DNA from 3 places in the Methylobacterium sp. AC690 genome. Region 2 is predicted to be linked to each of the others. Evidence: predicted binding sites of a transcription regulator. Region 2 holds the regulator's gene; each other region holds the start of a gene.
The links. Region 2 encodes PhoB, which activates phosphate uptake and scavenging genes when phosphate is short. Its sites were predicted from a motif close to TGTCATNNANCTGTCAT; they were not measured.
Positions count from the first base shown of each region.

Region 1: a site for PhoB is predicted at 1,353-1,369, ahead of AC0IY1_RS21265 (RNA degradosome polyphosphate kinase). Genes of this name have one in related genera too.
Region 3: a site for PhoB is predicted at 2,061-2,077, ahead of AC0IY1_RS24720 (alkaline phosphatase D family protein). Genes of this name have one in related genera too.

Region 1 is NZ_CEEDOX010000021.1:24,722-27,981, reverse strand. It holds gene AC0IY1_RS21275 (AI-2E family transporter) at 1-541, shown strand, start outside; gene AC0IY1_RS21270 (P-loop NTPase family protein) at 548-1,306, shown strand; gene AC0IY1_RS21265 (RNA degradosome polyphosphate kinase) at 1,439-3,260, shown strand, end outside.
Region 2 is NZ_CEEDOX010000008.1:34,410-37,669, forward strand. It holds gene pstB (phosphate ABC transporter ATP-binding protein PstB) at 1-412, shown strand, start outside; gene phoU (phosphate signaling complex protein PhoU) at 499-1,224, shown strand; gene phoB (phosphate regulon transcriptional regulator PhoB) at 1,254-1,958, shown strand; gene AC0IY1_RS10940 (matrixin family metalloprotease) at 2,016-3,056, opposite strand; gene AC0IY1_RS10945 (SDR family NAD(P)-dependent oxidoreductase) at 3,149-3,260, opposite strand, start outside.
Region 3 is NZ_CEEDOX010000036.1:9,566-12,825, forward strand. It holds gene AC0IY1_RS24715 (ABC transporter ATP-binding protein) at 1-361, shown strand, start outside; gene AC0IY1_RS24720 (alkaline phosphatase D family protein) at 431-2,017, opposite strand; gene AC0IY1_RS24725 (response regulator transcription factor) at 2,546-3,214, shown strand.

The sequences.
Region 1 (3,260 bases), on a different contig from region 2:
CCGGCATCGGCCGGTCGTACGGCGCCTCGGGCGTGAGATCGACGGGGCAGTGACGGGGTTCGTCCGCGGGCAGACCCTGGTCTGCCTCATTCTCGGCACCTTCTACGCCGTCGGATTGTTCCTCGTCGGATTGAATTTCGGTGTCCTCATCGGTCTCATCGCGGGCTTCCTCACCTTCATCCCCTATGTTGGGACGCTGACCGGCTTCCTGCTCTCGGTCGGCGTTGCCCTTGCCCAGTTCTGGCCGGGTTCCGACTGGCTGCATATCGGCCTCACCATCGGGGTGTTCGTGGTCGGACAATTTCTCGAAGGCAACATCATCTCACCCAAGCTCGTGGGCGAATCGGTCGGCCTTCACCCGGTCTGGCTCATGTTTGCGCTCCTCGCCTTCGGCTCTCTGTTCGGCTTCCTCGGGCTGTTGCTGGCCGTTCCGGTAGCGGCGTCCATCGGCGTGCTGGTCCGCTTCGTCCTGGAGCGCTACCTCCGAAGTCCGCTCTACTACGCGGACGCACCCGCGCTCCTGTCAAAGCCCGAACCCTGAATGGCAATCCGCGACACCGTTCCCCCGAAGCAGCTGGCCTTCGACCTGCCGGCCGACCCGCGCTATGGCCGCGAGGACTTCCTCGTGGGACCGGCCAACGAGGCCGCTTACACGCTGATCGAGGCGTGGCCGCATTGGCCCGACACGGTGTGCCTGCTCACCGGACCACCGGGCAGCGGCAAGAGTCACCTCGCCTCGATCTGGGCGACTCGCTCCCATGCCTGGACGGCCCGGGCTTCCGAGATTACCGCAGCAACGGTGCCGCACTTCCTCTCCAACGGCGCCCTGGTGATCGAGGACATCGACCGGATCGGCGCAGACGGGGGCGCCCCCCGCGACGAGGCGGCCCTGTTCCACCTCCTCAACCTTGCGCGCGAGCGCGCCTGCCCAGTCCTCGTCACCTCCGCCACCTCAGTGGATGGGCTTGGCCTGACAACGGCGGACCTACGTTCCCGCCTGCGCCTCGCCCCCGGCGCCACCATCCTGCCCCCGGACGACGCCCTGTTGCGCGCGGTCCTCGTCAAGCTGTTCGTCGACCGACAACTCGTGGTGGATCTCGCGATCGTTGAGGCTCTGGCGCTGCGAATCGACCGCTCCCTCGGGCGCGCCCGAGAGGTGGTCACCGCCCTGGACCGGGATGCCTTGAGCCGGGGCCGACGTATCACCAAACCCCTGGCACTGGCGGTGCTGGAGCGCCTCGGTTTCGGAGCCGGGGAACCGGAAGACGAGGACGAGGCGGATCCCGAGGATCATGCCCCGCGCTGAGGACGGCATGCCGACACGACGGACGACCGACGATCGTGCCAAAGATCGTCATGCAACCGTCACAAACGCCGGCCCGCCCCGTGCTACGACGCCGACCCTCGAAGACCTGTAGGAGACGAACTCTTGGCGGACATGGACTCGGACGCGACGGCAGCGGATGTCGGAACCCCGCGTGCCACCGAGGGCCGTACGCGGGCCGCCCGGCCCGCCGCCCGGCGAGTCGGGCAGCCCGCAGCGGTGGCTTCGAAACCCCAGCCGGGGAAGACGGTGCGGGATGTGCTTCCGGATACCAGGGAACCCGTCTCCGATGCCCTGCCTGATGCCGATCTCGACCTGCCGCCCCCGGGAGAGCTGCCGCCTCCTCCCGCCGAGGCCCCCCTCGGCGCGGAGGCGCGTGATTCCGTGCGGGAGGCGGGGCTCGCCCTGCGCCACTCCCCCGAGCGCTTCGTCAACCGCGAGCTGTCCTGGCTTCAGTTCAACCGTCGGGTGCTGGAGGAGGCCTCGAACGCCAACCACCCTCTCCTGGAGCAGGTCCGTTTCCTCTCGATCTCGGCGAACAACCTCGACGAATTCTTCATGGTGCGCGTCGCTGGCCTGCACGATCAGGTCCGTGCCGGTCTCGTTCTACCCTCGCAGGACGGCCTGACCCCGGCCGAACAGCTGACGCGCGTAGGCACCGAGGTCTCGCGGCTCGCCCTCGATCAGCAGGCGCGCTGGCGCGAATTGCGCGGTGAACTCCTCGGCGTCGGCATCGAACTCATGGAGCCCGCCGGCCTGACCCAGGATCACAAGGCGTGGCTGGAAGACTACTTCCTCAACCATGTCTTCCCGGTCCTGACGCCGCTCGCCATCGATCCGGCGCACCCGTTCCCGTTCATTCCGAATCTCGGCTCGACCATCGCGCTGATGCTGGTGCGCCCCCGTGACGGCCGCACCCTGCGCGCGCTGATCCGTCTGCCGGCGGTGCTCGACCGCTTCGTGCGCCTGCCGGATGCCGAGAACGATTCGACCGCCCGCTTCATCGCCATCGAGCAGGTCATCGTGCTGTTCACCGGGCGGCTCTTCCCGGGATACGCCTTGCGCGGACAGGGCGCGTTTCGCGTCATCCGCGACTCGGATCTCGAAATCGAGGAGGAGGCCGAGGATCTCGTCCTGCATTTCGAGACGGCCCTCAAGCAGCGCCGCCGCGGCGTCGTCATCCGGCTGGAGGTCGAGGCCGGAATGCCCGAGGACCTGCGTGCCTTCGTGGCCGACGAACTCGAGATCGGCAGCGACGCGGTGATCTTCGTGGAGGGGATGCTGGCCCTGAACGAGCTGTCGCAGATCGTGGGCATCGACCGGCCGGACCTGAAATTCAAGTCCTACAACCCCCGCTTCCCCGAGCGCATCCGCGAGAGCGGCGGCGATGTCTTTGCGGCCATTCGACAGAAGGACTTCATCGTCCACCACCCCTACGAATCCTTCGACGCGGTGGTACAGTTCCTCGCTCAGGCTGCCCGCGACCCCAACGTGGTGGCGATCAAGCAAACGCTTTATCGCACCTCCTCGAACTCCCCGATTGTCGCGGCGCTGGCGGAAGCCGCCGAGCTCGGCAAGTCAGTGACGGCGCTGGTCGAGCTGAAGGCCCGCTTCGACGAGGAAGCCAACATCCGCTGGGCGCGCAACCTGGAGAAGGCCGGCGCGCAGGTGGTGTTCGGCTTCATCGAGCTGAAGACCCATGCCAAGCTGTCCATGGTGGTCCGGCGCGAGGGCGACCGCCTCGTCACCTACTGCCACGTGGGCACCGGCAACTATCACCCGATCACCGCGCGCATTTACACCGACCTCTCCTTCTTCACGGCCGATCCCGCCGTGGCGCGGGATGTCAGCCGGATCTTCAACTTCATCACCGGCTACGCGGAGCCCGCCGAGCTGGAGCGGATGTCGGTCTCGCCGCTGACTCTGAAACCGCGCC
Region 2 (3,260 bases):
GCCCAAGGCCGACCTCGACGTGCGCGTCGAGGAATCCCTGCGCAAGGCCGCCCTCTGGGACGAGGTGAAGGACAAGCTCAAGCAGTCCGGCATGGGCCTCTCGGGCGGCCAGCAGCAGCGCCTCTGCATCGCCCGCACGGTGGCCCAGCGCCCCGAGGTGATCCTGTTCGACGAGCCGACCTCGGCCCTCGACCCGATCTCCACCGGCCGCATCGAGGAGCTGATCGAGCAGCTGCGCTCGGAATTCACCATCGTCATCGTCACGCACAACATGCAGCAGGCGGCGCGCATCTCGCAGTTCACCGCCTTCATGTATCTCGGCGAGCTGGTGGAATTCGGCCCGACGACGCGCATCTTCATGAACCCGGAGAAGCGCCAGACGCAGGACTACATCACCGGCCGCTTCGGCTGATCCTCCGCCGGCCGGGATCGGCCCGCGCCCCACATCACCGCCAGGGCGGGCACCGGACAGGCGGGCCCGATCGAGGAGCGAGACCCATGCCCGACCACATCGTCAAATCCTACGATACGGACCTTGAGGACCTGCGCCGCTCGATCTCCGAGATGGGCGGCATCGCCGAGAAGATGATGACCGAGGCCGGCGAGGCCCTGGTGCGCCGCGACGCGCCCCTGGCCCAGGCGGTGATCGCCGCCGACACCCGCCTCGACACCCTGCAGCGCGAGATCGAGGAGCGGGCGATCCTGCTCATCGCCCGGCGCCAGCCCCTGGCCATCGACCTGCGCGAGACCGTGACGGCGATCCGGGTGTCGAACGATCTCGAGCGCATCGGCGACCTCGCCAAGAACGTCGCCAAGCGCGTCGTGGCGATCGCCGACCAGATCCAGCCGCAGAAGATCGTCATCGGCGTCCAGCACATGAGCGACCTGGTGCAGGAGCAGCTCAAGGACGTCCTCGACGCCTATGCCAGCCGCGACATCAAGGCGGCCCTCGGCGTCTGGGAGCGCGACGACGCCATCGACGCCCTCTACAATTCCCTGTTCCGCGAGCTCCTGACCTACATGATGGAGGATCCGCGCAACATCTCGTTCTGCACGCACCTCCTGTTCGTGGCCAAGAACATCGAGCGCATCGGCGACCACACCACCAACATCGCCGAGACGATCCACTACCTCGTCACCGGCGAGAACCTGCTGGCCGAGCGCGAGCGCCCGAAGAACGACGCCTCCAACTACGCCACCGTGGACATGCCCGGCGCGGCCTGACCCCGTGCCGGTCTGATCGAAAGCGCACGATGAGTACGCGTATCCTGATCGTCGAGGACGAGGAGGCCCTGACCCTTCTCCTCCGCTACAACCTCGAGGCCGAGGGGTTCATCGTCGACTCGGCCGCCCGCGGCGACGAGGCGGACCTGCGCCTGCAGGAGCAGGTGCCCGACCTCGTCCTGCTCGACTGGATGCTGCCCGCCCTGTCGGGGATCGAGCTCTGCCGCCGTATCCGCGCCCGGCGCGAAACCGAGCGGCTGCCGGTCATCATGCTGACGGCGCGGGGCGAGGAGGGCGACCGCATCCGCGGCCTGGGAACCGGCGCCGACGACTACATCGTCAAGCCGTTCTCGGTGCCCGAGCTCCTCGCCCGGGTCCGCGCCCTGCTGCGCCGGGCCAAGCCCGCCCACGTCGCCAACCTGCTGGTGGCCGGCGACATCGAGCTCGACCGGGTCAGCCACCGCATCCGCCGGGAGGGCCGCGAGATCCATCTCGGGCCGACCGAGTTCAAGCTCCTCGAGTTCCTGATGCAGAGCCCCGGCCGGGTGTTCTCCCGCGAGCAGCTCCTCGACGGCGTCTGGGGCCACGACGTCTACATCGACGAGCGCACCGTCGACGTCCATGTCGGGCGCCTGCGCAAAGCCCTGAACCGCCCGCGCCAGAGCGACCCGATCCGCACCGTGCGCGGCTCGGGCTATTCCTTCGACGAGATGTTCGAGACCGAAGCCGAGTAGCCGGGCCGAGTCGCTGGGCTGAGCCAAGTCGCCGAGCCGAGTGGCCGGCCCCGCCGCTCAGGCGAACATCATCGTGTCGGTGGGCAGGTGGACGGTGAAGGCCTTGCCCTCGTCGACCCAGCCCGGACCCGCGACGCCGTGATTGATGCCGTTGGCCTCCTCGGCGCTGCCGGCGAAGTGATGCTGGCCGGTCTGGGTGTTGTAGAAGCGCTCCAGGGTCAGGCCGCCGGGGGCGCTGGCATCGGCGTAGGCCTCGAAGGCCACGCCCTCGTACTTGTAGCTCGGCGCGGTCTTCAGGACCTGGTCCCGCTCGGACACGCTTGTCGTGAAGAAGTGGGCGTTGGAGACCGTGTCGAAGAACCGGAACACGTCCACCGTGTCGGCGCCCTTGGCCGGGGCCGCCCAGGCAGTGCCCTCGTAGTTGAACCACGGCAGCGTCTGCTGGATCTGCGCCTTCTCGGCGGTGCTCGTCGTGTAGAAGTGATCCCCCGTATGGGTGTCGTAGAACCGGTACACCGCCGTGACCGCCGGGGCGGTGGAGGCGGCGACCGGGCTCGACGGTGCGGCCACGGCCACCACCGGAGCGCTCGGCGCGCCGTACAGGGCCTGGATTCCGGCGAGGTCGCCGGCCGCCAGGGTCTTGATGCTGGTGTTGAGGATGGCGTTCATCACCTCGGGCTTGGTGTTGTAGTGATCGAGGCCGAGCGCGTGGCCGATCTCGTGCAGCGCCACCAGGGAGAGATCGACGTTCTGGGTGCTGACCACCCGCCCGCCGGAGGCGGCGTGCCAGCCCTCGCCGCTGTCGAAGGTGATCTCCACCGACTGCATGCGCTGGCCGCTATAGGTATAATGGGCATAGCCCAGGGTGTTGCCGAGCCCGTCGATTCCCCCGAGGGTGACGTCGATCTGGGCGCTGGCCGTCGTGGCCACCTGCTGGAACGCGATGTTGGCGGCCGCCGCCCAGGTGGCGAAGGCGGCCTGGAGAAGGCTCACGAAGCTGGTGGGAATCGTGCCGTCGACGGCCCAGGTGACGGTACCGCCGCTCGTGCCCGCCGCGCCCGTGCCCCAGCGCGGACCTTCCAGCGCATAATCCCCCATCGCTTGGCCCTCCCGTCTCTTCGGGCCAGGGTCGGCGGCAGAGGTTGCGAAATCCTTACCGCACCCGCCGCCGCGCACCGGGCGGCGCGTCCTCAGACGATGCTGCGCACCACGCCGCCATCGACCCGGAGGGCCGCGCCGCTGGTGGCGCTGGCGGCCGGGCTGCAGAGGTAGGCGACCATGCTGGCCACCTCCTCGACGGTG
Region 3 (3,260 bases), on a different contig from region 2:
AGACCTCATCGCGCGTTTCGGCGTCAAGACCGCCTCCGCCGAAGCGCCGATCGCCACCCTGTCCGGCGGCAACGTGCAGCGGGCGGTGCTGGCGCGCGAGCTCACCGATCCGGTCGACCTCCTCGTCGTGGCCAATCCCTGTTTCGGGCTCGACTTCACCGCCGTCGCCGAGATCCGGGCCCGGATCATGGCGGCCCGCAACGCCGGCGCGGCGGTCCTGCTGATCAGCGAGGATCTCGATGAGATCCTGGAGCTCTCGGACCGCATCGTGGTGATGTCCGACGGCCGCATCGTGCACGCGGTGAGCCGCGCCGAGGCCGACGCCCGCAGCATCGGCCGGCACATGGCGGGGCATCACTGAGGCGCGAGACCGGGGTACCCGGCCGGAGGGGGCTTGGCCGGAAGGTGCCCGGCGATCCGGTCCGGCCGGCTAGGGTCGTACGGGATCGAGGGTCACCGACCAGAGCGCGGTATCGGCGGCGTCCTTCAGGGTGACGGTCATCTGTTCCGTCGCGCCCTCGACCGCGACGTGGCCGAAGAACTGGTAGCCCGCGGCCGGCGAGAGATTGGTCTGGCCCGGCGGGGGCGCCTTCGCGAAGCGCAGCTGGGGTCCGAAGGTGTCGTCGAGGGCGTTGGGGCCGAAGGTGCCGGCATGCAACGGGCCCGCGACGAACTCCCAGAACGGCTCGAAATCCTGGAATCGCGCCCGGTTCGGGTCGTAGTAATGCGCCGCCGCGTAGTGCACGTCCGCCGTCAGCCAGACGGTGTTGCGGATGCCCGCATCCCGCAGGAAGCGCAGGAGGTCGGCGATCTCGAGTTCCCGGCCCAGCGGTGGCCCGTCGCCCTGCGCGATGGCCTCCGAGCCGAAGGGCGGCTGGGACTCGTAGGGGACGACGAGCCCGATCGGCATGTCGGCCGCGATCACCTTCCAGGTCGCGCGGGAGGCGAGAAGTTCCCGCTTGAGCCAGGCGATCTGTGTCGGGCCGAGGAAATGGGCCTCAGGCCCGTAGGCGGTCTGCCGGTTCTCGCCGTTCGGCCCGCGATAGGAGCGCATGTCGAGCAGGAACACGTCGACCAGCGGCCCATGCGAGATCTTGCGGTAGACCCGGCCGGGCTCCGCCGGCGCGAAGCGCATCGGCATGTACTCGTGGAAGGCCCGCGTGGCGCGGACCTGGAGCGCCAGCACGTTCGGGTCGCGATAGGCTTTCCGCAGGTGTTCGGCCCGGGTCAGAGGCTCGCCCGGCCACCAGTTGTTGGTGACCTCGTGGTCGTCCCACTGCGCGAAGATCGGGATCTCGGCGTTCATCGCCCGCACGTTCGCGTCGGTCAGGTTGTAGCGGTAGCGCCCGCGAAACTCCTCCAGGGTCTCGGCCGGCTTCGACACCGCCTCGGTGACGCGGTTGCGCCAGAGGGTGCCGTCGGGCAGGCGCACCTCCGGTACGATCGGGCCGTCGGCGTAGATGGTGTCGCCGGAATGCAGGAAGAAGTCCGGCCGGTTGCGCAGCATGGCTGCGTAGATCGTCATCCCGCCCCGGGCCTCGTCGATGCCCCAGCCCTGGCCCGCCGTATCGCCGGACCAGCAGAACGAGACCGAGCGGCGCTCGGCCGGGGCCGTGCGGAAGCGCCCGACCTGCGGCGCCCCGAGGATCGTCGGCGCGGCGAGATCCTGCAGCCGGACCCGGTAGAACACGTCCTGGCCCGGCGGCAGGTCCGTCAGGGCGACCTTCACGGTGCCGTCGCTCGCCGGGAGTGCATCGGCGAAGACGCCGCCGCGAACGTCCGCGAAGCGCTCGGTGGTCGACCACTCGATCATCGCCCGGCAGGGGCGGTCGGCCCGGGCCCAGACCACGGCGGAGGTGCCGTCGACGTCGCCGGATTGCAGACCGTGGGTGAGGACGGGGCGGTCTGCGGCCCGGCTGAGGCCGGGCCGGAAAACGCCGGTGCCGAGCCCGATGAGGCCGGCGGCCCCCGTCAGGAACGGACGGCGGGTCAGGCTGCAACGGGACGAGGAGGACATGGCGGCGGGCTCCCTTCCGAAGGCTCCGCTATGGCGATCCTGTCTGACGCCTTGACGACGCTGCACGCGTCACACACGGGCGGCTTTCGGCGACGACCGTCCTGCGCGGGGGCGGCATGCGCCGCGATCGACGCGGTGGCACGATCCTGCGCCTGCGAAGATCCCGCGAACGGGCCGCGGCAGCCGGTGCCCTTGCCCCGACAGGGCGGTCTGCCGCGCCTGGAAGCCGTCTGCCGCGCCTGGAAGCCAGCACAGAACCGCTTCTTTCCGCTGTCGCCGATGCCCGGCGCCACCGGGACCGCAAGAACCGGACAAGTACGAAGACCGCTTTGGATCAGTCTCCGATCGACGAGGATGCGGTGTTTCGCGGCCAAGCAGCGTCATGCCTGGGCGCCGTTAACTTGATGACTCGGTAAGAGAAAGATGAAAATCGGTTCTGGCCCGCTGAAGCGCGCTTGATCAGGCAGCGGAAATCTCGGTAAGCACGACCTTGATCGACGCACGCCCACGGGTTCCAAGGTCTCGTTGATGACGATGGCAAGCGATATCCGCCGCTCTCCAAGGCCGACTGCCGCCGCCAAAACCGCTCCCCTGGTCGTCATCGTCGAGGATGACGAGGGCGTCCGCGACGGCCTGCAGGACCTGCTCCGGTCGGTCGGACTCGATACGCTGGCCTTCGGATCGACGCACGACCTGCTCGCCGCCGCCCTGCCGGATCGCCCCGGCTGCCTGGTTCTGGATGTCCGGCTGCCCGGAGCCAGCGGCCTCGATCTGCAGACGAAGCTGATCGCCCTGGGCAATCGCATGCCGATCATCTTCATGACCGGTCACGGCGACATTCCCATGAGTGTCCAGGCCATGAAGGCCGGCGCGCTCGATTTTCTGACCAAGCCGTTCCGCGATCAGGACATGCTGGACGCGATCGCCGTCGCGATCGATCGGGATCGGGCGCGCCGCGCCGAGCGCGCGGGTATGGCCGCACTCGAAGCCCTCGCCCGGACCCTCACGGCGCGTGAGACCGAGGTCATGCAGCAGGTGGTCAAGGGGCTCCTCAACAAGCAGATCGCCCATGCGCTGGGGATCAGCGAGATCACCGTCAAGATTCACCGCGGCAACGTCATGCGGAAGATGGCGGCCGGCTCCGTCGCCGACCTCGTGCGGAAGACCGAATGGCTGAAGGCGGCAGGCGTGAACTGATCGGGCGGGGAGCACGAGCCCCGGGTCTCCGCGATGGGCGTGTCTC